DNA from 2 places in the Bacillus sp. M5A3_1b genome. Region 2 is predicted to be linked to the other one. Evidence: riboswitches for the same ligand, from Rfam matches in the RefSeq annotation. Region 2 holds a riboswitch; the other holds the start of a gene.
What was found. Region 2 has a riboswitch for magnesium ahead of mgtA (magnesium-translocating P-type ATPase). Riboswitches for the same ligand answer to the same signal wherever they lie in the genome.
Positions count from the first base shown of each region.

Region 1: it holds a riboswitch for magnesium, as region 2 does, so the genes downstream of both, ACLBWW_RS07135 (P-type ATPase) here and mgtA (magnesium-translocating P-type ATPase) in region 2, are expected to answer to the same signal.

Region 1 is NZ_JBKEZY010000002.1:185,329-201,252, reverse strand. Features, by position in the region: gene ACLBWW_RS07190 (dynamin family protein) at 1-854, shown strand, start outside; gene ACLBWW_RS07185 (DUF3931 domain-containing protein) at 858-1,112, opposite strand; gene ACLBWW_RS07180 (GNAT family N-acetyltransferase) at 1,185-1,652, shown strand; gene ACLBWW_RS07175 (YpbS family protein) at 1,674-1,946, shown strand; gene ACLBWW_RS07170 (sulfurtransferase) at 1,949-2,782, shown strand; RNA gene ssrS (6S RNA) at 2,899-3,082, shown strand; RNA gene ssrS (6S RNA) at 3,103-3,286, shown strand; gene ACLBWW_RS07155 (hypothetical protein) at 3,341-3,790, opposite strand; gene ACLBWW_RS07150 (hypothetical protein) at 3,874-4,185, shown strand; gene ACLBWW_RS07145 (glutathionylspermidine synthase family protein) at 4,189-5,424, shown strand; gene ACLBWW_RS07140 (DUF350 domain-containing protein) at 5,421-5,807, shown strand; M-box (ykoK) riboswitch at 5,902-6,067, shown strand; gene ACLBWW_RS07135 (P-type ATPase) at 6,411-7,136, shown strand; gene ACLBWW_RS07130 (5'-3' exonuclease) at 7,267-8,133, shown strand; gene ACLBWW_RS07125 (FbpB family small basic protein) at 8,494-8,634, shown strand; gene ACLBWW_RS07120 (DUF7507 domain-containing protein) at 8,707-15,924, opposite strand, start outside.
Region 2 is NZ_JBKEZY010000001.1:433,739-449,662, forward strand. Features, by position in the region: gene ACLBWW_RS02220 (MarR family winged helix-turn-helix transcriptional regulator) at 1-404, shown strand, start outside; gene ACLBWW_RS02225 (hypothetical protein) at 429-635, opposite strand; gene ACLBWW_RS02230 (DUF2062 domain-containing protein) at 694-1,254, opposite strand; gene argF (ornithine carbamoyltransferase) at 1,433-2,383, opposite strand; gene ACLBWW_RS02240 (acetylornithine transaminase) at 2,396-3,556, opposite strand; gene argB (acetylglutamate kinase) at 3,553-4,320, opposite strand; gene argJ (bifunctional glutamate N-acetyltransferase/amino-acid acetyltransferase ArgJ) at 4,332-5,555, opposite strand; gene argC (N-acetyl-gamma-glutamyl-phosphate reductase) at 5,566-6,603, opposite strand; gene ACLBWW_RS02260 (YqzH family protein) at 6,828-7,013, shown strand; gene ACLBWW_RS02265 (SDR family oxidoreductase) at 7,043-7,837, opposite strand; gene ACLBWW_RS02270 (MBL fold metallo-hydrolase) at 7,847-8,800, opposite strand; gene proI (pyrroline-5-carboxylate reductase ProI) at 8,967-9,806, shown strand; gene sdaAA (L-serine ammonia-lyase, iron-sulfur-dependent, subunit alpha) at 9,858-10,736, opposite strand; gene sdaAB (L-serine ammonia-lyase, iron-sulfur-dependent subunit beta) at 10,755-11,414, opposite strand; gene ACLBWW_RS02290 (hypothetical protein) at 11,459-11,605, opposite strand; gene ACLBWW_RS02295 (hypothetical protein) at 11,757-11,948, opposite strand; gene rnz (ribonuclease Z) at 12,310-13,233, opposite strand; gene ACLBWW_RS02305 (DUF3932 family protein) at 13,423-13,674, shown strand; M-box (ykoK) riboswitch at 13,863-14,030, shown strand; gene mgtA (magnesium-translocating P-type ATPase) at 14,359-15,924, shown strand, end outside.

The sequences.
Region 1 (15,924 bases), on a different contig from region 2:
GTACATTGCAAGGAGCAAATCAGCTTTTAGTAAATATGATAAACGGTGCAAAGCAGGGGAATGAAGAGAAAGAGAAGCAAACGAAAAAATATGAAGCAGAGCGTGATCAGCTACTTCATATTATTTCATCATATAGTGTGCTTGCTGAAGAGCAGGCGATGCAAAATGAAGTGAAAGAATTGCTTTATTACGTGCAACAGCGTCTATTCCTACGCTATAACGATGTGTTTACTGAATTTATTAATCCAGCATCGCTGCGAACGGATGGGAATGTGAAAGTGCAGTTGCAACAGTGCGTTATGGAATTAGTGGCATTTATTCAGCATGATTTACTACAAGAAATGCGTGCGACATCATTACGCCTTGAGAAATGGATAGATGAAGCGATGAAGCGTGCAAAGAATGAAATTGTGGTGAACTGTAAAGTAGAAAATGAATCAATTTCTATGAGTGGAACAGTGGATTATGAATATAAAGATATTGCACATAAAGAACCATTCCCTTCAGTTGAAATAAAAGATTTCAAAAAAGCACTGGCGCATTTTAAAAATGAAAAAAGCTTTTTTGAAAAAAATGATAAAGCTTTCATGCAAGAAGAGGCTAAAGTTGTATTAGAGCCTTTCGTATCAAACTATGTAGCTGATGAAAAAGATTTATTTGTTCATCATTATAAGCAAGAGTGGGATTTGAAATGGAACTTATTCCAAAAAGTGATGCAGCAAGATGTGATGAATTATTATGAAAGTGTATTATTTGCATTGGCTGAAACAATTGATGTATCACTATATGAACAAAGTAAAGAACAATTGCAAAAGCAGTTAGTAGAGATTGAAAAAGAAATTTATGTGATATAGTCGTTATGAGAAAAAGATTCGTTCAATTTTCTTTTGCAATACTGTATCTAAAGATTTGACAAACCCAGCAAATTCATCGGTAGAAATCATATGAGTAAGAACGAGGCGTCTGCCGTCTGGTGTTTCACCGCATAAGACGAATGAAGAAAATTCATATGTTTTGTTTTCTACTACTAATTTTGGGTAGGAATACGTGTCGCTTTTCTTCTTCTTTCCATCAATAGAGATGACGTTGCACTTTTTCTCATTGTTGTCCATGGTGAATCCCTCCTTTCTATTATTTATGGTAGACAAGGAGGGATTAGAACAATAGAGAAAGGGGAGTTTTTTATGTGTGTAGTAATAGAGTATATTTCGAAAGAAGCTATACCGAAACCTTTATTATTGCTTGCTGATCCGAGTGAGGAGCAAATTGATGCATATGTACAAAGAGGGAAAACATATGTAGCTAAGCAAGAGGGGAGAGTTATCGGTGTATATGTTCTTTTGGAAACAAGGCCGAAGACGATGGAAATTATGAATATTGCGGTTGTAGAGCATTTGCAAGGAAAAGGGATTGGAAAGCAGCTATTAAGTCATGCCGTAGAAACTGCTAAAGGATATGGTATGTCAAAACTTGAAGTTGGTACGGGCAATTCTAGTGTTTCACAACTTGCTTTATATCAAAAATGTGGATTTCGTATTTTTTCTATTGATTTTGATTACTTTTCGAAGCATTATGAAGAAGAGATTATTGAAAATGGGATTGTATGCCGTGATATGATTCGGCTTGCAATGGAATTGAATGAGAACGTATAACTTATTTAGGGGGAAGAGAAGATGGAAGTACATAAAGCAATTACAGCACATTCTCGTAAACAAAATGAAAGTGTAAAAGCATGTTTACAATTAGATGCGCAGCGTGAAGCAGCTATTGAAGCAGCCGTATCTCTTGCGTCAAATGGGAAAGAATTTTCGGTTGATGTCATTAATGTTGTAACAAAGCAAATTAATGATCTTGCAAAAAATGGTGTTACACTAGAGCGTAAATATGTTACAGAAGAAATGGTTATGGAGTATGTAAGTCGTTTGCAAGAGAAAGAAGGTCGTTAAAGATGATAGTTACAGTCGAATGGTTACGTGAGCATATAGAAGATGAGAATGTCCGTATAATCGATTGTCGTTTTGATTTAGCGAATCCTAATTGGGGTAGAGAAAAGTATGAGGAAGAACATATTCTTCATGCATTATATTTTGATTTGAATTTAGATTTATCAAGTCCTGTAACAGAACATGGTGGTCGCCATCCATTGCCGAATATTGAGGAGTTTGCAGACAAGCTTTCACAAGCTGGTATTGATGAACATACGACAGTAATTGCATATGACAGTCAAGCGGGTGCAAATTCTTCTCGTCTCTGGTGGTTATTAAACTATGTAGGACATGAGAAAGTATATATATTAGATGGTGGATTTCCAGCTTGGAAAGAGAATGGACTACCGATAACAACGGAAATTCCTGTTGCTATACGAAAAACATTCAAAGCAAATGTACAAGATTATATGCTTGTAACGATGGAAACGGTGAGAGAGAATATTCATGCAGGTGCAGATGTTACGTTAATTGATTCTAGAGAGCCAAAGCGTTATGCTGGTGTAGAGGAACTAGTTGATCCAAAAGCAGGACATATCCCGACAGCAGTAAACTATTTTTGGAAGGATGGAATTGTACAATCAGGGCAATTTAAGAATGAAGCTGGGCAACAAGAACGATTCCGAAATCTTTCGAAAGATAAGGAAACAATTGTATATTGTGGTTCTGGTGTTACAGCCTGTCCAAATATCCTTGCATTGAAATTAGCTGGATTCCAAAATGTTAAATTGTATGCAGGTAGCTGGAGTGATTGGATTTCTTATCCAGAAAATCAAATTGCAAAAGAAGAAGATTAATCACTTGCATGCAAAAATAATTTGTATTAAAATAAGGTCACAAGCAAGAAATTGCTCGAAAAACTTTGTATTTTACACATTGGAAACAATGTGATAATATAACGACAAGTAAATAATACATCCTGCGGTGTACGTAACTTATTTATGTCTAAAACCGATGTTAGTTATACGGAAGCTCAATATTTAGCGACCATCATCAAGCCTTCCTTGTGGAGGAAGATGTACGGTAACTGTGAGGGCATCCACCTGCGAGTAGCGGGTTTTTGGACATTTACGAGGAGCGGCACGTGCGGGGGGCTTATTTCAACTAACATTATATAAAATTCCTACGGTGTACGTAGCTTATGCATGTCTTAAACCAATAAGTTTAATATGGAAGTTCAATATTTAAATGTAGCTAACATGCCATCTTTTTAAGAAGGAAGTTACAAACATTTGTGAGAGCATCCACCTGTGAGAGCAGGTTTATGGACATCTAGAGAGAACGGCATATGTGGGGCTATATAAAAACCTTACGTTTTATACGTAAGGTTTTTTTGTTGCATACATATATCTATTTTATCTGGATTCACCTGTGAAGTTTCCATAATAAATATAGCACTTTCTATCTTCATCAATCTCTCTTGAATCTAAAGCGAACTCCATATGCATGCCGTCGCGCTGAATATATATAATGTCTGAATGAAGAGATGGCAAAATTTCTTCATAGTTCCATACATCTTTCCGATCTATTATGCTTGAACTCGTTTCACTTAGTTCTCTAACCTCAAAACCGATGTGAGAGTATGTAGGATCTGAAGTGTCATTTGCAAACTCTTCTTTTTGAATATATATAACTGCTATTCCGTCTGGATCTACTGAAGTAGCAGTAACAACATATGTCTTGTTATCCTTTATAAAATATTCACATGTCATGCGCGCGATGATTTCAGAATTAGAAATATTTGCGTAGTTCCATAAAGCAGGATACCTTTTCGTTTCATCATTAAGTCGATATTCTAAGCGCATTTTATCCCTCTTCTTCCTTTTTCTTCTACTTTATCATGCTATCTTATATAATAGGAATAGAATTTAAAAAGGGGAGTGCGAAGGTGACAAAAACGAAATGGCTAGTAGGTGGTGTCGTAACGTCTTTAATGACTGGCACCTTATTTGGCTGCGCACAAGATCTTCCCCCAAAACCGAATGATAATAGTTGTTCAGATTGGGATTGGGATGATGAACTTGGGGTATGGCAGTGTGATGATAGTAGGTCAGGTTATCGTGGGCATTATTTTTATGGTGGGAGTTACTATCAAAATAAATCCACTTTTAAAAATTCATCGGCGTTTAAATCTTATCAATCGTCTGCGGAATTTAAAGGTGGAATTGGAAGCGGTTCAAAGGGAGGATTTGGGGGCTAACATATGTCGCAATACATAAGAGAACGAAAAGCGTTTTATTCGAAATATCCGAATTTTTGGTCGGATTTATATGAATGTGAGTATAGTTTGTTTCATGTTTTCTCTATAACAAATCAGACTATGAAACAATTGCAATTAGCAACTGAACGAATGGGGAAAATATTTTTTAAGACTGCTAAACTTTTGCGGAATTTAAGTGACGAACAGCTTCTTGAACTTGGGTATCCTTCTGCAAGCTTATCGTTTATTAGAATGAAAGGATTATATCCTGAATCTATTATTTCACGATTTGATTTCGTTTTAACAAGTGATAACCAAATTAAAATGCTTGAGTTTAATAGTGATACACCAACTTTTATTATGGAATGCTTTCAAATGAATGGAAAAATTTGTGGGAAACTAGGCTATGATGATCCAAACTTGGGTCAAGAACGATTACTATCTTCTGGTGTTACAAAGGCCGTAATGGAAGCGACAAAGGGAATAGATAACCCAAATGTTGTTTTTACAGCACATCATGAACATATTGAGGATTGGAATACGACTATGTATTTGAGTCAGTTATGCCATGTTGAAAATAAAGTAGTGCCAATGTCAGAACTTAGAATTACAAAAGATGCTTTAGTGGATAGGGATGGAGTACAGATTGATATTTTATATCGCCAAACATATCCGATAGAAGATTTAATTGAGGATCAAGATCCTGAAACAGGAGACTTCGTAGGTGTGGAACTGTTGCAACTTGTAAAAGCCGGAAAGCTTTTTATAATAAATCCTTTGTCAGCATTTTTGCTTCAGCCAAAATCAATTCAGTGTCTGATTTGGGGGTTAGCAGAAGAAAAGGCCTTTTATACAAATGAGGAACAACAGTGGATTAAAGAATATATGTTACCTACATATTTAGAACGAGATTTATTTTTAGGAAAAGGCTCTTTCGTTCAAAAGCCTTCATTTGGTAGAGAAGGAGACACAATTACCGTTCGCGATAAGGACGAAAATATTATGATTCAAAATGCACACCAAACGTATAAAGCGTCACTGCCGATATTTCAAAAGTATACAGAACTTCCAGTCGTATCTTTGGAAACAGAGAAAGGGATGGAGAAACTGTCGTATGTGTTTGGTTCGTTTCTAATTGCTGGAAAAGCGAGTAGTATCGGTATTCGCGCTGGGGAAAAAATTACGGGGAATGAATCGTACTATTTACCGGTAGGTATAAAAAAGGAGGAAAGTATATGATTAATTTTTTATTATATTTAGCAGTAACACTGGGCCTTTTATGCATTGGTCTGTTCCTCATGGAAGTGACAACGAAAGTAAAAGAATTTAAGTTAATGGCCCAAGGGAATAAGGCGGTAAGCTATGTACTTGGAGGACGATTACTTGGATTAGCTATTGTTTTATATTCGACAGCAGCTAATTCCATTTCACTTCTTGATATGGTTTCGTGGGGAGCCGTTGGGATTTTGGCTCAAATTATCGTCTTTTATTTAGCTGAGTGGCTTACACCACGCTTTAATATAAACAAAAGTCTTGAAGAAGATAATCAAGCAGTCGGTCTTTTTCTTATGTTTTTATCGCTTTCCATTGGGATTGTAATTGCTGGTTGTATAACTTATTAAAACCTTTACGTTAGTTCGCCATACTTTTCGAAAAAATTGTAGGCTACTGTTGACATCTATTTTAAATAAGAGTAACATTTTCTATGTAATAAAAATAAGTCTCTGTTAGGTGAGGCTCCTGTATAGAGAAATGCTACTGCCCAAAAATGTCGAGAGACGCCAATGGGTCAACAGGAATGATCGAATTAAGGTTTTTCTTAACGTAGCTGGTAATGTACCTATGCTATACAGTGCTAAAACTCGGCGAGGGAGAGGTCCGTAGATTTCTAATTGTTTAGGAATCGTTTATTTGTGTATGCCATGACCTTTACTCTTTTCGGAGTAAGGGTCTTTTTGTTACAAATCTATGAGTAACTTCATAGTATAAACTATAAAATTAAACGAGGAGGTGAGGAGCATGTCAAATTCTGACTCGGTTCCGTTACCCATATACTTCAAATCAAAAATATATGATGTAGGCAGGAAACGACTTGTTCCTCCCTCTATATTTATCATAATGTAGCGTTTATATGCATGTTTAAGCGCTAAACACTGTTACGGTAAAAGTGGATAAATTGAGAAACAAAGCGTTTCTTCCTATGTTGTACAGGAGGAGACGATAATATGTTATATGCAAACAAAACTGTGGGTAACACGTCATATAAATTAAGTAAAAAATCAATGAAAGAACAAACAATGCTTCAAAAAAATAAAGATTTATTAATTGAAATCGCAACGAGAGATGTAAAATCTGTATTTGCGTATTTTAAAACAACAAGAGACGGATTATCTATGAAAGAGGCACAAAAACGCATTCAAGTATACGGCCGAAACGAATTAATTTCAAAAAGAGCGCGTATTGCGGAAGTAATGATGAAGCTAAGTGGAATGATTCCAGGTTTTTCAAAACAACATGTGCGTGATGGATTACAATGTGAGAAAATTACTGTGTCTCGAGTAGAATGTTCTAGTGTAACAGGTTTAAACGGTAAATTAAAAATGATGAATGTGCCAGTACAAGAGCTTGTTCCTGGGGATATGATTTTTCTTTCAGAAGGTGATACAGTACCAGCAGATGTACGTATCATTTACGCGAATGATTTATTAGTAAATGAATCCGTGCTAACAGGAAAAGATGCAAGGATTGAGAAATTTGAAAGTTGCTATCACCTTGAGCGTAAACGATTCATTCCTTTAAAACGAATGAAAGACTATAATCCACTTGAACTTGAAAACGTATGTTTCAAAGGGACTCATATTGTTGGCGGAAATGCAAAGGCTGTAGTTGTTTCGACTGGGAAAAATACGTATACAGGAATTCTTCATACTTGTTGTAGTAGAACGTCTTAATGTGTAAATGATGCTAAATATACAAAAACAATGTATAATAGACAAAGTTGAAAAAACGTAGAATGGTAATCTATTTATATAACCTTACGTGATGACGTGGGGTTATTATTTTTTTGGTAGGAGAGGGATTATGAAAAAAGTATTATTAGTTGATGGTATGGCACTATTATTTCGTGCTTTTTACGCAACAAGTGTCTACGGACAATTTATGAAACGACAAGATGGTACCCCTACAAATGGGATTCATGGTTATATGAAACATTTATTAACAGCTATGCAAGCAGTTGAACCGACACATATCGTAACATGCTGGGATATGGGTAGTACGACATTTAGAACAGAATCGTTCTCGAATTATAAAGCGAATCGTGTAGCGCCCCCTGAAGAATTAATTCCGCAATTTGATTTAGTTCAAGAAATGACTGCGAAATTGTCTATTCCAGTTATCGGTATGAAAGGGTATGAAGCGGATGATTGTATCGGCACGCTTGCAAAACAATACTGTAATGAAGCGGAAGTGTATATTTTAACAGGTGATACGGATTTACTTCAGCTTGTTGATAAGAACGTTACAGTAATGCTCTTGCGCAAAGGAATCGGAAATTACGAATATTACACACCAGAGAAAATCATGGAAGAAAAAGGCGTAGAGCCGTGGCAAATCGTGCATGCGAAAGCATTCATGGGAGATACGAGCGATAATTACCCAGGTGTAAAAGGTATCGGGGAAAAAACAGCGTATAAATTGATTCAAGAGCACGGAACAGTAGCAACTGTACTAGAAAATGTAGCATCATTAACGAAAGCGCAGCGCACAAAGATTGAAAGTGATTTAGAGAACTTAAATATTTCATTACAATTGGCACAAATTCATTGTGAAGTTCCAATTTCATGTTTACTAGAAGAAGGATTACACACAATGGATGAAGAAAAACTTAGATTCGTTTGTGAAGAAATGAATTGGGGAAGACCTGAAATATTAATCAATATGCTATAAATAGTTTTGAAAGAGGGGTGTTATATAAGTCAAAGTTTGACTTATATAACACCCCTCTTTTTGTTTTTACGAACAGTATCGTAGTAAATAAAATTATATCGAACTCAATTTTAAATATATAAATGTTTCGACAAAATATATTGATAGAAGTTGATGACAATAGCAACTTTTATAATGAAATGAAGCAATTTCAAAATGGTTTTAGGATGATCACATTTTTGTATGTTCACAAAGTTGTCAGAAAATAAATGAAATTTTCATATGAAGTTCAAATGGAATTCACAACAATCAATTATTATAAGGACACACAGATAATTCCTTATCTTTTATATAAACCATCCCCCAAGGAGGAAAATGAAAATGAGAAAAAAAGTGAGAAAATCTTTTAAACAATTATTAATTGAAAATAAACAATCACTATTAAATAATAAAGAAAATATGAAAGAAATTGAAGAAAGAATTGAGAAACGACATGTAGCATACAGAGTTGCTAGTAATTGAGTAAGATAATTTGGCCTATGAAAAAAGCTTGTAGTTTGGATACTATCCAAACTACAAGCTTTTTCTTTTTTATTATTTCCACCAAATCCAAGTCCAAAAGTAATTTCGTATATTTCGAGGAGTAATGCGTATAAAACGTTCCCCGTCAAAGAAGCAGTTTAAATTTGGAAGTGTTTCATTTGGATTTTCTGAAATAAAGGTGACGATATTTTCGTTGCTTGTAACGGTTACTGTAATTGGTGGGTCGGTAGGTGAAACTTGAAGTTGTAATGAAATATTGGCCGTATTTTTAAATTCATTAGTAACAGGTGGACTTATCACTTGTACTGTGAATAACACGATAATTGTTTCGTCTGGTTCCAAATTATTAGCGACTAGGAAACCGATATTCGGATTCGCTATTGGAGAGCGTTCGCCGTTAATAAAGACAGTGCCGTTCATAAATTGTAAACCTGCTGGAATGGTATCTTGCAAAGAAACATTTGAAAGTGAAATATCAGAAGTATTCGTAATACGTACCGTATAATCAAAATATTGTTTTAAATAAGCCGAGCTGACGGAAGTGTTTTTTACTACTGTCGCAGTTATAAATTGAACTGGTATACGAACGATATTTGAATTAACAATGAAAGTAATAATTGGGTCTTGTGGTGTCAACTGGAATGCGGCTGTAACTGTTGCGGAATTAATAATTGTACTGTTTGAAGGAATAGAAGTGACGAGGACTTTAAATGTTATCGTTGCTACTCCATCTGCTGGTAGGGCGCCGATATTAATACCAGTGTCTGGACGAACATTTGGTACCGAAGTACCGTTAATGGTTACGCTGTTTTCTATAAATGTTGTACCAGTTGGAATGGTATCTAAAATAGAAGTACTTATCGTAGGAATCGGGGAATGGTTCAATACCTCTAATGTGAATGTAATAACATCTCCTATAACGGCGATAGATGTGTCGGCTGTTTTGTTAATTCGAACCATTGGGTCTATTATAGTTGTTGTAACGGTATTTGTTTGCTTTGTAATTGTAATAGGCGGTTCATTCGGATCAATGGTAACAGTATAGGAAACAGAAGCATTGTTATTGATTGTAGATTGAAGAGTGGAAGGAGATATTGTTACTTGGAAAGTAATGATAGTAGATTCATTAGGAGAAAGGTTTCCTAATGTAATACCATTTTCAGGATTTGCATTAGGCTGATTGATTCCGTTAATCGTAACGCTGCCCGTAACGAAGGTTGTATCTACTGGTGCGGTGTCTATTGCAAGAAGGTCTTCAATCGTAACATTACCGCTATTTGTAATCGTAATTGTATACGTTAAAGTTTGACCAGGTAAGACATTCGTTACATCAACAGACTTAATAGCAAAGACATTATCATTTTGGACAATCGTTGTGACGGTATTTGTTGTAGTTGTATTCGTAACAGGTATGTTATTTGGGTTGACTATATAGTTAAAGGTAGTAATTGCGTTGTTGTTGAGTTCATTTGGTGTTGGGATAGAAGTCACAGAAACTTGGAATGAAGCGATAGCATTTCCGCCTACAATTATAGTACCAATTGGTATACCACTTACTGGATTAACTCCCGGAAGAGTTTCTCCGTTTACCATGACGCTATTTTCTATAAACGTAGTACCTTGAGGAATCATATCTTGAATGACTACATCATTTGCTGCAACATTACCAGTTTGATTGAGTGTAATTGTATAAGTTAACGTGTCACCGACTGTTGCAAATGCAAGGTCAACAGCTTTATTACTATTTAAATTTGCATGATTAATTGCTGTTACGGCAGCTGATGAAAGAATAGTTTCGGTAATAGGCGGCTGGTTTGGTATGGTGTATTGGTATTCAATTGTACTCGTGTTAGAGATTGGATTTGTTTGCGGAATTGAAGTAACCCGTACTTGGAATAGAATGGTTGCTGTCGTATTAGGTGGAATGTTATCAAGTTGTATCCCGTTAAGTGGATTGTCATTTGGACGAGCGGTGCCATTCACAATAACACTATTCTCTATAAAGCTCGTATTTGCTGGGATAATATCTGTAACGATAATGTTTTCTACTTGTATATTCCCATTGTTTGTGATGGAAATGGTGTAAGGGATAATCGTTTGTAGGTCAGCATATTGAATAGGTGTTGTTTTTATAGCGAGCACATTAGCAGAAATAACTTCAGTGAAGGTAATATTACTAGTCGATATTTGTTCTTCGCCACTAATTGTATAACGAGAAGTTGATTGGTTTTGGATACGACTGCTTGCTGGAAGAGATACCACAGTAACGGAAAACGTGACAGGGATAGAATCATTAGGAGCAATCGTTCCTACAAGTATACCAGTACTTGGATTCGCGTTAAGCTGAGGAATATTATTTACTAAAACGCTACCATCTATAAAGGTTGTTCCAACAGGAATATTGTCTGTAAATACAACAGCAGTAGCATCTGCATTTCCTATATTCGTTAAAGTTGTAGTATAAGTTAAAATGTCACCAATCGTAACAGAATTCAAATCAACAGTTTTCAGTGAAACGATATCAGCGTCATTAATTTGGACGAAAGTAGTATTGGAAGTAGTCGATTTTTGAATAGGTGCAAAGTCAGGGTTGAAAATAAAATCGTAGACGATGTTTGCAGTATTAGGTGTTGGGTTTACAGCAGGTAAATTCGTAACGGAAACTTGGAACGTTATTGTAGTCACTTGATCTGACGTAATATTAGGGATGGAAAAGCCGATATTTGGATCTGCTGCAGGAAGTGCAGTGTTGTTAACTGTTACACTTCCCGGAATAAATACTGTTCCATCCTCTATAGTATCTGTAAAAAAGGTGGAGTTAGTTGTAGTAGATCCGTTATTTTGAATGAGTACTGTATATTCAATGGTTTCATCAATATTAGCTAATACTGTATTTGCGGATTTTGTAGCGATAAGAATCACATCAATAAATTGTATATTTGTAGTATTGGAAGATGTCGTTTCTGAAATTGGTGGCAAGCTTGGGTCTGGCTGATACTCATAGTGGATGACGGCGATATTATTAATGTTATTTTGAGAAGGTGCAGAGACTACATTTACTTGGAATGTAACGATAATTGTATTGTTTGGAAGGATAATATCAAGGGTGATTCCGGTAATTGGATTTTCGTTAGGTCTCGGTATGCCATCTACAAGAATGCTATTTGGAACGAATGTGGTGCCAGCAGCAATTGCGTCAATTAGGAGAGTATTTGTAATAGGTACTGTACCAGCGTTTGTAACTGCGACTGTATATGTGATGATTTGACCTATGCGTGTAATAGATCTGTTAGCGGATTTAATTGCACTCACATTTGCCGTCCGCACTTCAGTATTTACTGCATTTGATAATGATCTACGCTGAATAATCGGAGAACTAGGGTCAATTTGGTATTCATACGAAGTGTCTGAAATGTTAATGACTGTGTTGCCCTCTGGTATATTTGTAAGTTGTACTTGGAATGAAATAGTGACTGTTTCATTTAGTTGTATCGTGCCGAGGGTTACTCCATTTTCAGGGTTCACACCAGGCTGAATCACATTATTTATTGATAAGCTATCTTCAATGAATATAGTACCTTCTGGAATGTTGTCAATGAACAACGTATTGTTAGCTGGAACAGTTCCTATATTTTGTAGTGTATTTGTGTAGGTAATATTTTGCCCGATGGATACGAAAGTAACATCCGCCTGTTTAACAGAAATAATATTTGCATTTTGAAGTGATGTTGTAACAATATTAGAATTTGCAGAGCGATTCACTGGTGGAGCTGTAGGAATACTTACATATTGGTAATTTACAGATGATTGATTTACAATTTCGGTTTCAGTAGGTGGATTATTTGTTTGTACTTGAAATAGTATCGTTTTGGAACTATTTGGTGGAATCGTTCCAATTGGTATTCCGTTTTCAGGATTTGCATCAGGCTGAAGTACACCGTTAATTGTGACACTGTCTGGAACGAATGTAGTCCCAGCTGGAATAGCATCTGTAAAAGTAATATTTATTGCGTCAACATTTCCGGTATTTTTCACTTCAGAAATATAAAGTATAGTTCCGCCAATATCTACAGTGATTGGATTGGACGTTTTTGTAACTGTCAATTGTGCTTGCACGAAATTTGTAATGACAATATTACTTGTAGATGTTTCAGTAATAGGCGGTTGCCCTGGGTCTGGTTGAATTGTATATGTTGTATTAGATTGATTTGTAATCGATTGTTGCGAGAATGAATCGTTAATAAGAATTTGGAACGAAATAAGGTGAGTAGCGTTTGCTACTAGGTTAGGCAAAGTAACACCTGCATTTGGATTTGCACCAAGTATAGCTGTTCCGTTAAGTGTAAAACTATTTTCTACGAATGTAGTCCCTTCTGGAAGCGTATCTGAAAATATGAGATTAGTAGCTGGAATATTTCCGGTATTTTCTAGCGTTATCGTATAGGTCAAAATGTCACCGGTTGTTGCTTGTTGTGCATTGACAGCTTTTAAAGAAAGAACATTCGCATCCGAAATTTGTGTGAAAGCTGGATTAGACGTAATTGTTCGAGAGATGATAGGAGCAGCTGGATCGGCGATAAAAGTATAGTCAATACGGGCTATATTAGAAATTGGATTCACGCTTGGAATGGATTGAACGATAACTTGGAATGTGACGGTGACGATTTCTGAAGGTGCAATGGCGTTTAAGGAGATTCCTACGTTTGGATCAGCACCTGGGGCTGAAACGCCATTTATGGTTACGCTATTCGGAATAAATGCAGTTCCTTCTGGGACCAAATCTGTTAAAGTAACTGTATTTGCAGTTGTATTTCCGTTATTTTGAACGACTACCGTGTAAGTGATTGTACCGTCAGTAGATTGTACGAGAGAATCTGTATTTTTAATTACAGATAGCGATGCATCAACGACAGCTGTATTTACCGTATTAGATGAAGATGTTGCTGTAACTGGAGGTTGACTTGGGTCGACAATATAAGTGTAACTTGTAAGTGCTTGATTTATAATCGCTCCTTGCGGTGGAATAGAACTTGCAAGAAATTGGAACGTAATAGTAGCAGAATCACCTGGTGCGATAATACCAACTGGAATACCGAGAGTTGGACTTGCATCTGGAAGTGAAATCCCGTTAAGCGTGACACTATTTGGAACAAATAATGCCCCTTCAGGAACTCCATTAATGAGTAATACAGAATTTGCAGGGAAGTTTCCAGTATTCGTTAATGTTGCTGTATACGTAATTATATCTAAGGTAGATACAATTGTACGATTTGCTTCTAAAACAGTTGTAACAGTCGCGTTATTAATTTGTGTGGAAGCACTATTAGAAGTTATTGTGCCTGTAACAGGAGGAGAGGCCGGATCAACTATAAATTCGTATTGAATAGCTGCAACGTTTGTAATTGGGTTCGAAGGTGGAGTAGATGTAACTATGACTTGGAACGTAACGGCTGAGGAACTACCAGCATTCACGGTTCCGATATTAACCCCGTTATTTGGATTTGCCCCTGGAATGATACTTCCATTTACAGAAAAACTATTTTCAACAAAGGTCGTTCCAGCTGGAATAAGATCTGAGAAATTTAGATTCGTAGCGTTTGTATTGCCGCTGTTTTGAATAAGGACCGTATAAGTGATCGTGTCTCCGATATTTGCAAAGGCTGTATTAGCAGTTTTTACAGCTGAAAGTATCGCTGAATTAATAGAAGTAACGAAGACGTTCGTTTCCACATTGCCAGGCTGGGCCTGTAATGCATTTCCTACGTTATATTGGAAGTTCACAAATCCTAAGTTTTGGAGTTCAGGTGTGAACGTTGTTGGGTTGCTTGTGATTTGAACTTGGAACATGATTGTTACAGTTTGATTTGGAATGATTGTATTTATGCCAATACCGTCAATGATAGAAGCAGATGCTAATGGTGTGCCATCAACAATAACTGATCCTGCAACAAATTGTGTCCACGATGGAATCGGGTCTGAGAAAATAACGTTATTAGCAGGAATATTTCCTGTATTCGTAATCGTAGTTGTATACGTAATTGTATCACCAATCGTTGCAAAAGCTTTATCTCCGATTTTAGTAGTAGTTAAAATAGCACTTTCAATTGTTGTTGTAACACTATTTGAAGTAATGTTTTTTGAAACAGGAGGATTAGCTGGATTGACAATGTGTTGGAAACTAACACTAGCTTGATTGGTAATTGGATTTATAGGCGGAATTTCATCGGCACTAATATGAAATGTTACAATGACAGATTCGTTTGGCCCAATATCACCAATTGGAACGCCTGTAATTAGGTCTGCATTTGGGATGGTAGTTCCGTTAAGTGTAAAACTATTCGGTTCAAAGGAAGTTCCGTCTGGAATTAGGTCGGTAAAAATAACATTCGTCGCACTAACATTTCCGCTATTTGTAATCGTAACTGAGTAGACAATATCTTGCCCAATATCTACTGCTTCCACATTTGAATTTTTTTGTGCAGTAAGGATAGCGCTATTAACTTGTGTTGTCGTTGTATTAGATTGATTAGAAGTTGAAATGAACGGCTGATCTGGATCAACAATATAACGGTAAGTGGTAAGAGCCGAATTAGAAATAGGATTGTTGATTGGGAGGGTTGAAACGATGGCTTGGAATGTGACGATTGATGTGTTTCCACCATTAATGGAACCGATATTTACACCAGTAGATAAATCAGCGTTTGGAATGGTTTGCCCATTAACTGTGAAACTGTTTGGAACGAAACTTAAATTGCTATCAAGTATATCGATAACGGTAACATCAGTTGCAGCCACATTCCCGGAATTAGGAAGGGTAAGTGTAAATGTTATTGTATTACCAACATCCGCAAAAGTAAGATTTGCTGTTTTTGTACTAATAATAGTTGCATTGTTTATTTGAAGAAGCGTCGTGTTAGAATTAGCTGTACTTGAAACGGGAGGATTAACAGGATCAACAGTAAACTCATACGTCGTTGATGATGTATTTGGTGCAGGATTAATAGGTGGGATGCTGTTAACTGTAACTTGAAATACGATACTATATATTTCATTTGGTGGAAGTGTTGCAAGTAATACACCGGTATTTGGATTCGCGTCAGGTTGTAAAACACCATCAACAGTTAATGTGTTAGGAACAAATGTGAGTCCGCTCGGTAATACATCTGTGAATACAATGTTGGCTGCATCTGTATTTCCTATATTCGAAATAGAAGTAGTGTAAAAAGCGGTTTGCCCGACGTCTATAAAGGATACACTTTCGTTTTTCGT
Region 2 (15,924 bases):
CGCTAGTGCCTCTTTTTTATCGCAAATTTATGCTTCCTGGAGAATTTTCTTCTCAAAGACATATGCCGCCATCACATACACAAGTATTGCTGCTTCTGCATGAAAATGGCACATTAGCAGTTTCCGAAATCGGCAAGCGGCTAGCGATTTCACGGCCTAACATGACACCTCTATTAAACAAACTGATTCAAGAAGAACTAATAGAGCGTCATTATAGCGAAAAAGATCGACGGGTCATTTTAATTTCCCTAACAGTTGAAGGGAAATTGTTAGTAAATCAGTATCAACAATTCATTTTAGACAAATTAAAAGAAAATTTCCAAACATTATCTGAGGAAGAGCGCGAAAAGCTCATTCACTCTCTTCAAACCATTCAAAATTTAATTTTGAAAACAAACGCATAAAGCTGCTTCTACATAGAAGCAGCTTTATGATTCGTAATAATTACCATAGTACACATTTGAATATGGCCATGTCGTTAAATATGGTTTTTGTTCTTGCGTAGGCTGTTGTTGTGGTATTTGTGGTAATTGCTGTAATTGTTGTTGTCGATATAATTCGTATTGTCTACTCATATCATAAACCGGATAATAATTTACATATGGGTATACTTGCGGTACGTAATAATAATACATTCATTCTCTCCCCCTTTTTCTTAAACATATTCAAAGGAGAAAATGAATGTGACACTCTTTATATTTGCACGAGTGGTTCTCTCACTCGTTTCTTTCTGTTCTTCAAACGTAACTTACGGTTCTTTTCATATAAATAATGCACCACGAAATATGAAACTACACCAAACGCAACTCCTAAAATTGTCATTCCGATTAATACATACACTTCACTCTGTAACAAGCTCTTTAACATCGTAAAAATGTGGCTTGAGAACAAGTCAGACATTGTAAATGGTTCATGGTGTATTTTTTTCACATGAAATGGATAAATCATTTTTCCTAACGCATAAGCAAATGGAAATAACAATACCGGTAAAAATGATATCTTCCCAATAATATTGCCAATAACCGCAGCAGGAAAAGACCCCTTTGCTAATCGGACGATCGGATAAAATATTACATATACGAGCGATGCCGTATATATAACCAACATCTCTAAACCAAAACCAATCGCAAAACCTAATGATACTTTCTTTGCTCCTTCTGGTGATCGAAGCAACTTATAATATTGAAACTTTAATATTCTCCACATCCGCTGAAAAAACGAATATGTTTTCTTAGTTGTTTTCAAATTCATCATCTCTTTAACTATATTTTTTCTATCTAGTATGTCCCTACATGATATGAAAAACAAATTTAGTTTACTCTTTTTATTATAAATGATTTAGAGATGGTTAACCAAATATACATACGACATTTCAATCTAAAAAGCACACCTCCAATTGTTATTCGTGCTTAACAATTGGGGCGCACATCATTTAGGAAAGCTCTTCTACATTTTTAAATAAACTTACTAATAATGCTTTTTGCGCATGCAATCGATTACCCGCTTGCTCAAATACGATAGACTGCGGTCCATCTATAATTTCTCCTGTTACTTCCTCTTCACGATGGGCAGGTAAACAGTGTAAGAAACGATACGTTTGCTTTGCATGCATAACAAGTTCGGTATTAATTTGGTACGGTTGAAATAAAGTATATTTCTCTTCTTCTCCCTCTTGCCCCATGCTCATCCAAACGTCAGTATAAATAAAATCTGCTTTACTCACTGCTAATTCAGCGTTATGCAAAATTTCAATTTCAGCTCCTGTTTCTTCAGCAATCGCTAACGCTTTTTTTACAATTTTCTCATTCGGTTCATACCCTACAGGCGTTGCAACAGTCATATTCATTCCAACTTTCGCACTCGCTAACAACAATGAATGACATACGTTATTCCCGTCACCTACATAAGCCAATTTTATTCCTTTAAATGTATTTACTTCTTCATATATTGTCATTAAATCTGCCAACGCTTGACAAGGATGGTGATCGTCCGTTAATCCATTAATAACAGGAATGCTCGATTCTTTTGCAAGCTCTTCTACATCAGCATGTGAGAATGTACGTATCATGATCCCGTCAATATAATGAGATAATACTTTCGCAGTATCTGAAACAGTTTCTCCTCTTCCAATCTGCATCTCTTTCCCACTTAAAAACATGCCATGTCCTCCGAGCTGTACCATTCCTGCTTCAAAAGATACGCGAGTACGAGTTGAATGTTTATCAAAGATAAGGCCTAATATTTTTCCTTGTAATAAAGGCTCCTGCTTATTCTTTTTTAAATATATAGCGAACTCAATTAAAGAAATAATTTCTTCTTGCGTCAATTCTTCTAGTGTTAAAAGATCTTTCGTATTTAATTTCGGTACTTGTACAGTTGACATGGAATTTCCCCCTTATATGATTGATACGTTTTTTGTACAAATTACTTTTTTTATCATATATACTGCCTGTTCTAACTCTTCATTCGTCACAATAAGTGGTGGTAACAGTCTTATAACATTAGGCCCTGCTTGTAATACGAGAAGTCCCTCTTCTTCTAGTTGTTCTATAAAACTTGCAACTTCATGCTTACACTCAATTCCAATCATAAGCCCCTTACCACGAATATTTTGAATACATTCGACATGTTGTAATTCCTCTTGCAATTTCTCTAATACGTACTCGCCCTTTTCCTGTACTTCTTTTAAAAACGATGGTTTCTTACTTACTTGCAATACTTTTTTCGCTGCAGCCATCGCAATATAATTCCCGCCGAAAGTTGAACCGTGTGATCCTGCAGTAAACGATGTTCCAAGTTCTTTTCGGCCAATCATCGCTCCAACAGGAATGCCATTTCCAAGAGCCTTAGCGGTAGTAACGATATGAGGATCTATTCCCATTTGTTCGTAAGCGAATAGTGTCCCTGTTCTTCCGATCCCTGTTTGTACTTCGTCTATAATAAATAAAGAACCGAACTTATTACATACTGTTTCAATCGCTTTCAAAAAAGATAGATCAGCAGGTATGACTCCTCCCTCTCCTTGAACAACTTCTACCATTACTGCCGCAACTTCTTCATTCATTACTTTCTCTAACGCCTTTATATCGTTAAAAGGGATATGTAAAAAAGACGGAAGGAGCGAACCAAATCCTTCTTTCACTTTATCTTGCCCCGTCGCACTCATCGTTGCGAATGTTCTACCGTGAAAAGACTGCTCACATGTTACGACGAGAGATTTTCCAGTATGCTTACGGGCTAACTTCAAAGCAGCTTCATTCGCCTCTGCCCCGCTATTACAGAAAAAAACAGAATCTAACGCTGTATTTTCTGTTAATAATGACGCTACTTCTTCTTGTAAGCTGTTTGTAAACAGGTTAGATATATGCCATATATCATGAAGTTGCTCTTGTACAGCTTTCATAACAGTAGGGTGACAATGCCCTAAATTACATACGCCAATTCCTGATGTAAAATCTAAATATTGCTTACCATTTTTATCAATAACTTTCGTTCCACTTCCCTTTACAAACTCAATGTTTCTTCTCCCATATGTTTGAAAAAGATGACTTGTCATACGATACTTCCCCCTTTCGTTACCGTCGTTCCGATACACTCTCCCGTAACTTCAGCAAAATCTTTTGTACCGTTCACAATACTTATCTTTTGCACTCCCATTTTTAATGACGCTAGTGCCGCCTGTACTTTCGGAATCATCCCGCCTGTAATAACTCCTTTTTCTATTAAAGTAATAATTTCAAATTCATCCGTTTTCTTTACTAATTTTCCTTCATGTAATATCCCATCTACATCCGTAATAAAAATGAGTTCTTTTGCGGATAACGCAGACGCAATTCCAGCTGCAGCGGTATCCGCATTTATGTTATAAATCTCATTATCATTTATCCCGATTGGAGCAATGACAGGAATATAATTCAAATTTATCAATCCTTTTAGTAAGGCTGTTTCGACATAACTTACTTCTCCCACATATCCTATTTCTTCACTGACAGGTTGAACTTGAAGTAAATTGCCGTCACACCCTGAACAACCTACCGCAAGTAAATTATGCCTTTGCAACTTCATTACAAATTTTTTATTCGTACTTCCGCATAGCACCATTTGAACAATATCCATAACTTCTTTTGGTGTTACTCGTAACCCATCTCTTTTTTCTACTTTGATGTTACAATCTTTTAATTGCGCATCAATTTCTGGGCCGCCACCATGGACAATCACTACTTTATACTTCTGTTGCAATTTCTTTATACAATCAAAAAACACATCATTTAATTGATCCAACATACTACCGCCGCATTTCACTACAATATAATCGCTCATCTTCCCTCTCCTTATGTACGATAACAAGCGTTTATTTTCACATATTCATAGCTTAAGTCACAGCCCCAAGCTGATCCGGTTTCTTCTCCTAAATGTAAATTCACATCAATCATAATTTCATGTTCTTTTAATTTCTTTTTCATTTCCTCTTCAGAAAACATTTGAGGTTCACTATTTTTTAACACAGCGATAGATTGAAGAGTAATATCAATTGTATTTGGATTAATCGCTACTTCACTTTGTCCCATACTGCTAATAATTCGCCCCCAATTTGGGTCTTCACCATGTATTGCTGTTTTCACAAGACTCGAACCGACTATTTGCTTTGCAATTTTCTTTGCCTCTTCATTCGTTCGAGCTCCTAGCACATTTACTTCTATTAACTTCGTAGCACCTTCACCATCTTGTGCAATTTTTTTTGCTAAATCTTCACATACCTTCTGTAAAGCAAATACGAAAGTTTCCCAATCTGCATGTTCCGTATTGATTGGTTTCGTTTCTGATAATCCACTTGCCATAACGATGACCATATCATTCGTAGAAGTATCTCCATCCACCGTAATTTGATTAAATGTATGATTCGTTATTTGTGATAATGCTATTTGCAATACATCATGCTCTATATGAGCGTCTGTCGTAATAAAACTCAGCATCGTTGCCATATTCGGATGAATCATCCCTGAACCTTTAGCAACACCAGCAAGCACCACTTTCTTCCCATCAATCATCATCTCATAGCACGTTTCTTTCGTTATAAGATCCGTCGTTAAAATCGCTTCAGAAAAAGAATGAGCTTCACTTACTTCCTTCGTCGGGATAAGATTTACAACTCCCTTTCGGATTATATCCATCGGTAAAGGAACACCAATTACACCTGTTGAAGCTACTGCAACGTAATTTTCTTTCACTCCAAAATGTTCCGCCCCTAATGCACGCATCTCGTAGGCATCTTGTAAGCCTTTCATTCCTGTACAAGCATTTGCATTTCCACTATTGACGATAATCGCTTGTAATTTCCCCTCAGCTGCTATACTGTCTTTCGTTACTTGCAGCGGGGCTGCTTGTATTTGATTCGTTGTATAGACAGCGGCACATGATGCTGGTACTTCACAAATGATCACACCTAAATCTCTTTGTTCTTTTTTTAAACCATTTGCAGTACCGATTGCCAAAAAGCCTTTTGGCGTTACAATTGAACCATTTTCCAATTTTGTTATAGGCTCTACTTTAATCATCATGTCCCCCTTATAGATAAAGCGGCATATGTTGTAAGCCTGTTGTTTCTTCTAGTCCCGCAACTATGTTTGCATTTTGAATCGCTTGCCCAGCCGCACCTTTCATCATATTGTCTATAACAGAAACGACTGTCACTCTTCCTGTTCTTTCATCGTAAGCTACCCCCATATCACAATAATTTGAGCCCCTCACTTCTTTCGGACTTGGAAACTCTCCTTGCATGCGAATTCGAATAAAAGCCGATTGTTCATACGTTTCTTCATATAATTTTTGAAGTTGTTCTATTTCCATTTCTCGTTTTACTTTCGCATAAAGGGTAACCATAATCCCCCGTGATATCGGTATTAAATGTGTACTAAACGTGATTGGCTTCGTATTCCTATTCCACTCTGCAAGCATTTGCTCAATCTCAGGAACGTGTTGATGCTCATTTACTTTATAAATGTGCAAGTTATCGTATAACTCAGGAAAGTGAGTCATTGTTGTTGGCGTTTTGCCAGCTCCAGATACTCCTGATTTCGCATCAATAATAATGGAATCTTCTTCAACCATGCCGCTACGCACTAACGGCAATATCGCTAATAATGCGGCTGTAGCAAAACATCCTGGGTTTGCAATTAAATTTGTATTTTGAATCTCGGACCTTTTCCATTCACTTAACCCATATACAGCTTCACTAAGAACTTCTTCTTTTGCAGCTGCCCTTTTATACCACTGTTCATATATGAAAGGATCTTTCATACGAAAGTCTCCAGATAGGTCAATTACTTTTAAACCTACTGCTAATAATTTTGGAGTTAACTCTGCTGATACTCCTGCTGGGGTTGCTAAAAATACAATTTCCGCTTTCTTCTTTATTTCCTCCGCATTAATTTCTTGTAACGTATGAACAAGAACATTTTGAAAATGCGGATATACATTTGTTATAGACTCGCCAACTTGCGAAAAAGAATGAAGAGATGCTATCGAAAAATATGGATGTTGCTCTAATAACCGAATTAACTCAATACCTCCATACCCAGTTGCTCCAATAATCGCGACTTTCATATGCTCCTCCTCATATCGATTCTTTAAATTAAGTATGATTATAATATTGTATATTTATAGAGTCAATTAAATATTTATAAATTTTGCAAACTTAAAAAACTTAATTTTACTAGAAAAATAATATACCCAACCGGATTTTTATACAAAAACAATGTATAGTAGTTTTTTCATTTCACTTCAAGTACAATAAAACAATACATACGTACATACAGGCAGGGAAAAACATGAATGAAAAATTAATTGAGAAAATGATCATAAAAAGTTTTCAACAATATCAATGTAATCCTATGTCAAATGAGGATCAGGAAATGCTAATTAAACATATTCAAACGATAATTCATTCAAATACTGAAATTGATGTATACGAGGCAGTTGAGGATATCGTTTACGATTATGTGACTGGAAAATAAAAAATAGGAGATTTCCATATGGAAATCTCCTATTTTTTATTTAATGATTTACCTGCAACACGCTCAAATAAACCAGGGAATAGTGCATAAAGTTTCGGACCAATGCCCATCCACTTCGGTAAGTTTACTTCACGCTTTTTCGTTTGCATCGATTTTACGATCTGCTCTGCTACATATGTTGGTTTTAACATGTACCGTCCCATATTTTTCACATATGTACCGGATTGATCCGCTATTTCAAAAAAGTTTGTATCTATCGGACCTGGATTAATCGCTGTTACGAAAATATTTGTACTAGACAACTCCATGCGTAAACTATTCGTAAATCCTAATACTGCATGTTTCGTCGCTGCATACGCACTCGATTTTGGAGTTGCAATTTTCCCAGCAAGTGAAGCAATATTAATAATATGTCCTTCGTTCCTTTTCACCATATAGGGTAGTACCGCTTTCGTACAAGCTACTAATCCAAATACATTTACTTGGAACATATCTTTCACTTCATCCATTGACGCATCTTCAAATGTTTTAAAAATACCAAATCCCGCATTGTTTACTAATATATCAATACGTCCCACTTCTTGTAATACCTTTGAAAAAACAGATTGTACTTCCATCTCTTCACTTACATCTAATACATAATAATAGCAAGGCGTATTATAAGTTTCTTTAATTTTCTCTGCTAACGCTTTTAATTTCTCTTCTGTTCTAGCCATTAATACTGGAGTCGCCCCCTGCTCTGCAACTTGCATTGCAACTTGCTCTCCAATTCCACTAGAAGCACCTGTAATGACGATTACTTTATTTTGTAAACGTCCCGTCATTGCTGTCACCTACTTTGCATAATAAATCAATTGTTGCGAAGATTCATCAATCATCACTTGTTGATTATATGCTAAAAAGTCCAATTGTCCAACAGTTTCTGAAATAGTAAGTGGCAATTGCTCCTTATATAATACCGGAAATAGTTTTACACATACTTCAAATGCTGTCATTGGTTTTTCCTTTAATAACTCAAGCACTTTAAACGCACGTGTTTCTTGCTTTTGTAATCTCGTTTCAATAAGTTGTTTCACATTTAGAACATCTTCTCCATGTCCTGATAAAATGCGCGAAATATTCATTTCACTTAAACGCTTTAATGTTTGATTATATTGTAATAACGGGCGCGCCCTTTCTGTTTGTCCTTCATATGGTGGTTCTAATATGGGATTCGAAGAAATATGGCTAATGAGAGCATCCCCGCCAATTAATATTCCATCAGATTCTCTATATAATGAAATATGAGTGGAAGCATGACCTGGTGTTTCGATTACTGTAAACCCAGGTAAAGAATCAATACGATCTCCCTCTCTCACAGTATGCGTTAACGATCTATTACAAGAATATTTAAGTGTCTTCGTCGTCAATAACGCCTCGTCTTTTAAAAATGCCGCTGGAACACCAAATTGCAAAGCTGTCTCTCTAAAAAACTCATGATACCGCTTTAAAAATTCTGGATTTTGCGTGATCCAAGGCTCATTCCAAGGATGTCCAATAATGTTCGTTTTCTCAGAAAATATATTTAAAAGCCCACAATGATCCGCATGATGATGCGTAATGACTACTGTTTTAATATCTTCTATCGCATATCCTAATGTACCTAATTGCCTTTCTAAAGCACTTCTTGCTTCTTCTGTATTCGTCCCTGTATCAATTAATGTTAATGTCTCTCCCTCAACTAAAAACACATTCACAGTTTCAACTGCAAATGGCACAGGAATCTCCATTCGGTGAATCGCCGTCATGCTTAGCCCCCCCTGTCTCTTTCCGGTTCAAAAATGAATACTTCTTCAGTTTACAACTTCTATATATATTTGTCATTATTTTCAGATAAAAAGAGGTGTTGCCTGTAAAAAAACGAATGTATGTACATTTATAAGAATTTCTAACCAAATTTAAAGGGGGAACATCATGTCTATTCAAAACATTTCCTTTCTCGGTGCAGGCTCTATTGCTGAAGCGATTATTGGTGGCTTGTTACATGCAAATGTTGTGAAAGGCGAACAAATTACCGTAAGTAATCGTTCTAACGAGACAAGATTGCAGGAGCTACATAAAAAATATGGCGTAAAAGGTACGCATAATAAAAAAGAGCTACTTACTGATACAACTATTCTTTTTCTAGCAATGAAACCAAAGGATGTTGCAGAAGCGCTTACTCCTTTTAAAGAAGATATACATAATAACTTGCTTATTATTTCCTTATTAGCAGGTGTTTCTACTCAATCGATTAGAAACCTACTTCAAAAAGATGTTCCGATTATTCGTGCGATGCCAAATACATCTGCAGCTATTTTAAAATCAGCTACTGCTATCTCGCCTTCAAAACATGCAACAGCGGAACATATTCAGACTGCCATAGCTTTATTTGAAACGATCGGTCTCGTCTCTGTTGTAGAGGAAGAAGATATGCATGCTGTCACTGCATTATCTGGAAGTGGGCCTGCTTATATTTATTACGTAGTGGAAGCGATGGAAGAAGCCGCAAAAACAATTGGTTTAAAAGAAGATGTTGCAAAGTCACTTATTCTTCAGACGATGATTGGTGCTGCTGAAATGCTAAAAGCAAGTGAAAAACACCCTTCTGTTTTGCGAAAGGAAATTACTTCTCCTGGCGGAACGACCGAAGCAGGCATTGAAGTATTACAAGAACATAAATTTCAACAAGCACTTATTTCTTGTATTACACAGGCAGCGCAACGATCACATAATCTTGGGAAAACATTAGAACAACTAACAAAAGAAAAATAAAAATGGAGCTCAATCTTACTTGAGCTCCATTTTTTTATTAACATATATTGTTTAGTTATTAGTCTTCCCAAAAATCTCTTCTTGCAGACGGCGACCAGTTGGTGTTGCTGCAAGTCCACCTTCAGCTGTTTCACGAAGTGCTACTGGCATCGTTTGTCCGATTCTAAACATCGCCTCAATCACTTCATCACATGGAATTGTACTCGTTACGCCAGCTAATGCTAAATCAGCTGAAATCATCGCATTCGCAGCTCCTGCTGCATTACGTTTTACACAAGGTACTTCTACAAGCCCTGCAACAGGATCACATACTAAACCAAGCATATTCTTTAATGAAATCGCCATCGCTGTAGCTGCTTGATCTTGTGTTCCACCAGCCATCTCAACTGCTGCTGCTGCTGCCATTCCACTTGCTGAACCTACTTCAGCTTGGCAACCTCCTGCCGCGCCGGAAATACAAGCATTATTCGCAACAACCATACCGAAAGCTCCTGCTGTAAATAAAAATTCGATCATCTCTTCGCGTGTCGGCTGTAATTTTTCTTGCAGTGCAAACAGTACACCTGGCACTGTTCCAGCAGACCCTGCTGTTGGTGTTGCACAAATAATTCCCATCGCTGCGTTTACTTCATTTGTTGCAACAGCTTTACTCACCGCGTCCAAAATCGTATCTCCAGATAAGCCTTTTCCGCTATTCATATACGCCTGAACTTTTACAGCATCTCCGCCAGTTAAACCAGTTGGTGATTTCACTCCGCGAATACCACGTTCTACTGCTTGCTCCATCACGACTAAGTTCTTTTCCATACCAGCAATTACTTCTTCACGTGAAATACTTCTTGTTTTCATTTCACATTGAATCATAATTTCTGCGATTTTTACATTTTGTTCTTTAGCTTGCGCCACTAGTTCCGCTGCGTTCCGAAACATGGTGTGTCCCCCCTGCAATTATTCCATAATAGTTACTTGACAAATATTTTGTTGCGCGTTTATTTCTTCAATCACTTCATCTGCTAATAATTCATCTGTTTCGATAACCATAAGCGCTCTTCTTCCTTTTTCTTTACGAGAAACACTCATTGTACTAATGTTAATTTCATGTTTCGCAAGGATTGAAGCTACTGCTGCAATAGCACCGAAGCGATCGTTATTTACAATAAGTAGTGCTGGACTCGTGCCTGTTAATTGAAGATCGAATCCGTTTAATTCTACAACTTCAATTTTACCGCCACCAATTGAGCAAGCAACAACTTCAATTTCTTCTTCACCTTTATACAAACGAATTCTCGCTGTATTTGGGTGAGGTGCATTTGCATCTTCTTCAATAAATTCTACTTCGATTTTGCGCTCTTTTGCTATGTCTAGCGCTTCTGGAATACGTAAGTCATCTGTTTCAAACCCTAATATCCCACCTATTAACGCTACATCTGTACCATGCCCACGATACGTCTTTGCAAATGATCCATATAATGAAATGCTTACTCTTTCTGGTTCATGACGAAACAGCTGGCGAGCAACTTGCCCCATTCTTGCTGCGCCTGCTGTATGTGAACTTGATGGACCAATCATAACTGGACCAATAATATCAAATACTGAGCGATACTTCATCATAACTCCCCCTAAACCTCTATGAAAAAAATTTTACTATTCTATTAAGCTACCGAATCGGTTGCTTTTCCAGTTGTACGACGAATTTGTTCCGCTATACGAATTGGATAGTTTTTGAATAACAGTGAAACAATATATCCTGAAATAATACCAATTATCATAATAAATAAGAAACTTAGCATTATCTTCATTTACTAATCATATAAGCTAATCCACAATAAAGTCTTGTAGCAATCCAAAGTTTAACACAGAACCCCTTACAAGCATAGCATAAAGTGAACCTATAATCAGTGGGGGTTTTGTTCATCCCCCACTGATTATCAGCCCTCACCAATCGGACGTTTACGGACAGCCCGACTCCCACCTAACTTCTTTGCCCCAGCCGAATTTTGAGGTGGGAGTTTTACTGCCCGTTACTGTCGGATAAACAAGTGAAACTCCCATTGCTTTCATACCTTTTAGTGCTTTAAAGCTAAAAAATGAAAAAAGACTTAGTACAAATAATAGTAATATCTTTCCTATTATAAATTCCATGTTGCTCTCTCACGATTTAGTCAACTTCACTTATTACGACAAATAGCTAAAATGCATGTAGCCTACAATAAATTTTGATCTGCCCTCATTATAGCTCGTTTTTAATAAAACGCTTACTTTTAATGAATTTTAAAAGTTCTGAATAACGATCTGTTTTTGCTATTTGTACCACTCGTATGTCGTCTGACTTATATAACAGTTTTTCTAAACAATCGGTACTATGCATTTTTATCCTATTTCTTCACATCATTAAAACTTTCTGTTCCATCCAATATAAACATAAAATGATAACAGTTTTATTTTAATTTTTTTTAGAAATAAAAAAATGGCAACCTTTCGTCACCATTTTTTCACACCATTATTATCTTTCTACCGGAAAAATTTTCAAGTCCGTAGCTATTTCTGTATTAGAAAATAGCTCTCTTGCCTCTTTCCATAATTCCTTATATGTATCCCCTTGATAACGAGAACTAATATGAGTCAATATTAATCGTTTTGCATTTGCCTGAAGTGCAATACTCGCAGCTTGCTTAGATGTGGAATGAAAATAATCATACGCTTGTTGTTCATCTTCTGCTGCAAAAGTTGCTTCATGAACAAGTACGTCAGCGTCTTGTGCCAGCTCTCTACTCGCTTCACAATATCTTGTATCGCCTAAAATGGTAATAATTCTTCCCTTTTGAGGTGGACCAATAAAGTCTTTTCCATTTAATATCGTACCATTTTCTAATTCAACTACTTCTCCATCTTTTAAACGTTTAAAGAGCGGGCCCGGTTTCACACCCATCTCCAGCAATTTATCGACTAAAAGAGCACCTTGTATATCTTTCTCTACAATACGATACCCAAAACATTCAATACCGTGTGACAATCTTTTCGTTTCCACGTGAAATTCATTATCTTCAAATACAGTACCTTCTTCTGTTATCTCCACAATTTCAAGTGGATATTTTACATGTGTCGTACTTACTGATAATGCCACTTCAATAAATTGTTTAATTCCTTTTGGTCCATACACTGTTAAAGGTGTATTCCCTCCTTGAAATGAACGGCTTCCTAATAAACCAGGCAAGCCAAAAATATGATCACCATGTAAATGCGTAATAAATATTTTTTCAATGCGGCGTGGGCGTACTGATGTATGTAATATTTGATGTTGCGTCGCCTCGCCACAATCAAATAACCAAGTCTGTCCTCGTTCTTCTAACAATTGCAAAGCAATTGCCGAAACGTTCCTTCCTTTCGAAGGAACACCTGCACCAGTTCCTAAAAATACAAATTCCACTTTCTTTCCTCCAGCTCTTTATATAATCTACCTTTCATCTTACGGAATGTTATTTCAAATGGCAAATCGAATTTACATAACCAATCATCTAGACAACTATATATCACGAACATTATACTCAAAAAACTTAGTAATCGTTCGTGTTTTATGTTAAAATGATTATACTACATTTTAAGGGAGCGTTTTATTATGAAAGAAGCATTTCGTTTACAAACTGATTTTTCATCTTCATTTGATCGCTGGGTAAGTTCTTTCGTTTCTGATCACCCAGCACAATTAGAATGGACGACTTTGAAAGAATTAATCCATGAATATACAACAACACATACAAATGATTCATTACCAACATATATTTCTTCAGCTTTAACATATTACGCACAACGTGTTTCAACAACAAACAGTTCAGAAATTGTTATTTTTGAAAATGCTACAATCTCATAATCTATAAATAAAAAGCACTGTAATCAGTGCTTTTTATTTATATTCATTACAGTATTTATTTTCCATCCTTATTTCAACAAAACTCCTCTTATTTCCTACTATATAGCCATCATAAACCTATTTGATTTTTCAAAAAAAAGATATTGACACTATAAATTTACAGTGCTAACATTCAAATTGTAATTGAATATGGTCTCTGTTAGGTGAGGCTCCTGTATAGAGAAACGCTGCTGCCCAAAAATGTCGAGAGACGCCAATGGGTCAACAGGAAAGGTCGGAATGAAGGCCTTTCTTAACGTAGCTGGTTTCAGTACCTATGCTATACAGTGCTAAAACTCAACGAGGGAGAGGTGCATCTATTTTTGTCATGCACAAAAACTGTTTTTATCTATGTTTATTAACAGTCTTTGTTGTGGACTCTTTTAACTGCGAATTCAGACCTTTACTCGTTTTGAGTAAAGGTCTTTTTATATATGCACCTTACTATGAAACAAACATAGCATATTCAGAAACTACTAAATTGTACGGAGGTGAGGAACAGTTGGCAATTGATGATTCGGCCCAGATACCCATATGTTTTACGTTAATATTTCATCATGTAGGTAGGAAAGAAGCTGTTCCTCCTAATTTTAAATAGTCGAGTAACAGATTGTTTCCTCCTTCATGAAAAAGGAGGAACTACCGATGTTAAATTTACAAAGACAAGAAACAAAACATTCATACGATCAAGATCGTATGAAAACAAATAATGAATTATTGGTGGAAGTCGCAACACAAGATGCAAACAAGGCGTTACAACTTTTAGAAACAACAAAAGATGGACTCTCTAAACAAGAAGCGGCTCTTAGACTTACTTTATATGGCCCGAATGAAATAGCTCATAATAAAACATCACCGTGGTACATTCAATTTCTACTGGCATTTAAAAATCCGTTTATTTTTGTTTTATTAGCTCTCGGCGCACTCTCTTTTTTCACAGATGACATACAAGGAACCCTTGTCGTATCTGTAATGGTAATGCTAAGTGCAACGATTCGTTTTTTACAAGAATTTCGTTCTCAAAAAGCTGCGGATCAGTTAAAAGCTATGGTTCGAACAACGGCGAGCGTCTTTAGAATAGATGGATTTGTACACGAAACAAAAAAAGTAACAAATTTAAAGCAAAATTATACAATGGAAATTCCAATTGAAGAACTTGTACCTGGCGATATTATTTCACTTTCAGCCGGTGATATCGTTCCGGCTGATGTGCGTATTCTATCAGCTAAAGATTTATTTGTGAATCAGTCTTCTTTAACTGGGGAAGCACTGCCTGTGGAAAAGTACGAAAACTGCTATCATACAGAGAATAAACATATCTTACCGAAAAACATGAAAAAAAATTACAATCCACTCGATATGGAAAACCTTTGTTTTATGGGTACAAATATTGTAAGTGGTAGTGCAAAAGCTGTTGTCATCTCCACAAGTACCGATACGTATTTCGGATCTTTAGCAAAAAGGGTTATCGGCAAACGAGTAGAAACAAGCTTTGATAAAGGTGTAAACAAAGTAAGCTGGCTCTTAATTACATTCATGCTTATTATGGCGCCTATCGTTCTTCTCATTAATGGATTCACAAAAGGGGATTGGCAAGAGGCTTTCTTCTTCGCTATCGCAATTGCTGTTGGTCTCACACCTGAAATGTTACCAATGATTGTAACTGCTAATTTAGCAAAAGGTGCCGTTAACATGTCTAAACAAAAAGTAATTGTAAAACAACTGAATTCTATTCAAAACTTAGGTGCTATGAACATTCTTTGTACCGATAAAACAGGAACTTTAACAGAAGATAAAGTTGTACTTGTCCGCCATTTAGATCCTAACGGTAATACATGTAATCGTGTATTACACTTCGCCTATTTAAATAGCTTCTATCAAACAGGATTGAAAAATTTAATAGATAAAGCCGTTATGAAGCATACAGAAGAAAACCAGAAGTTTAATCCATCCATTTTTCAAAAACTAGATGAAATTCCATTTGATTTTGCTCGCCGGCGTATGTCTGTCATCGTGAAAGATATTTCAGGTGAACATACAATGGTTTGTAAAGGAGCAGTAGAAGAAATTTTATCTATTTGTAACTACACTGAAGTAGATGGAAAAGTTGTTTCTCTTACCGATGACATGCGTTCAAATGTAAAACAACTAAGTGAGACATTAAATAGTGAAGGTATGCGTGTTATTGCTGTAGCTTATAAAAAAGATAGA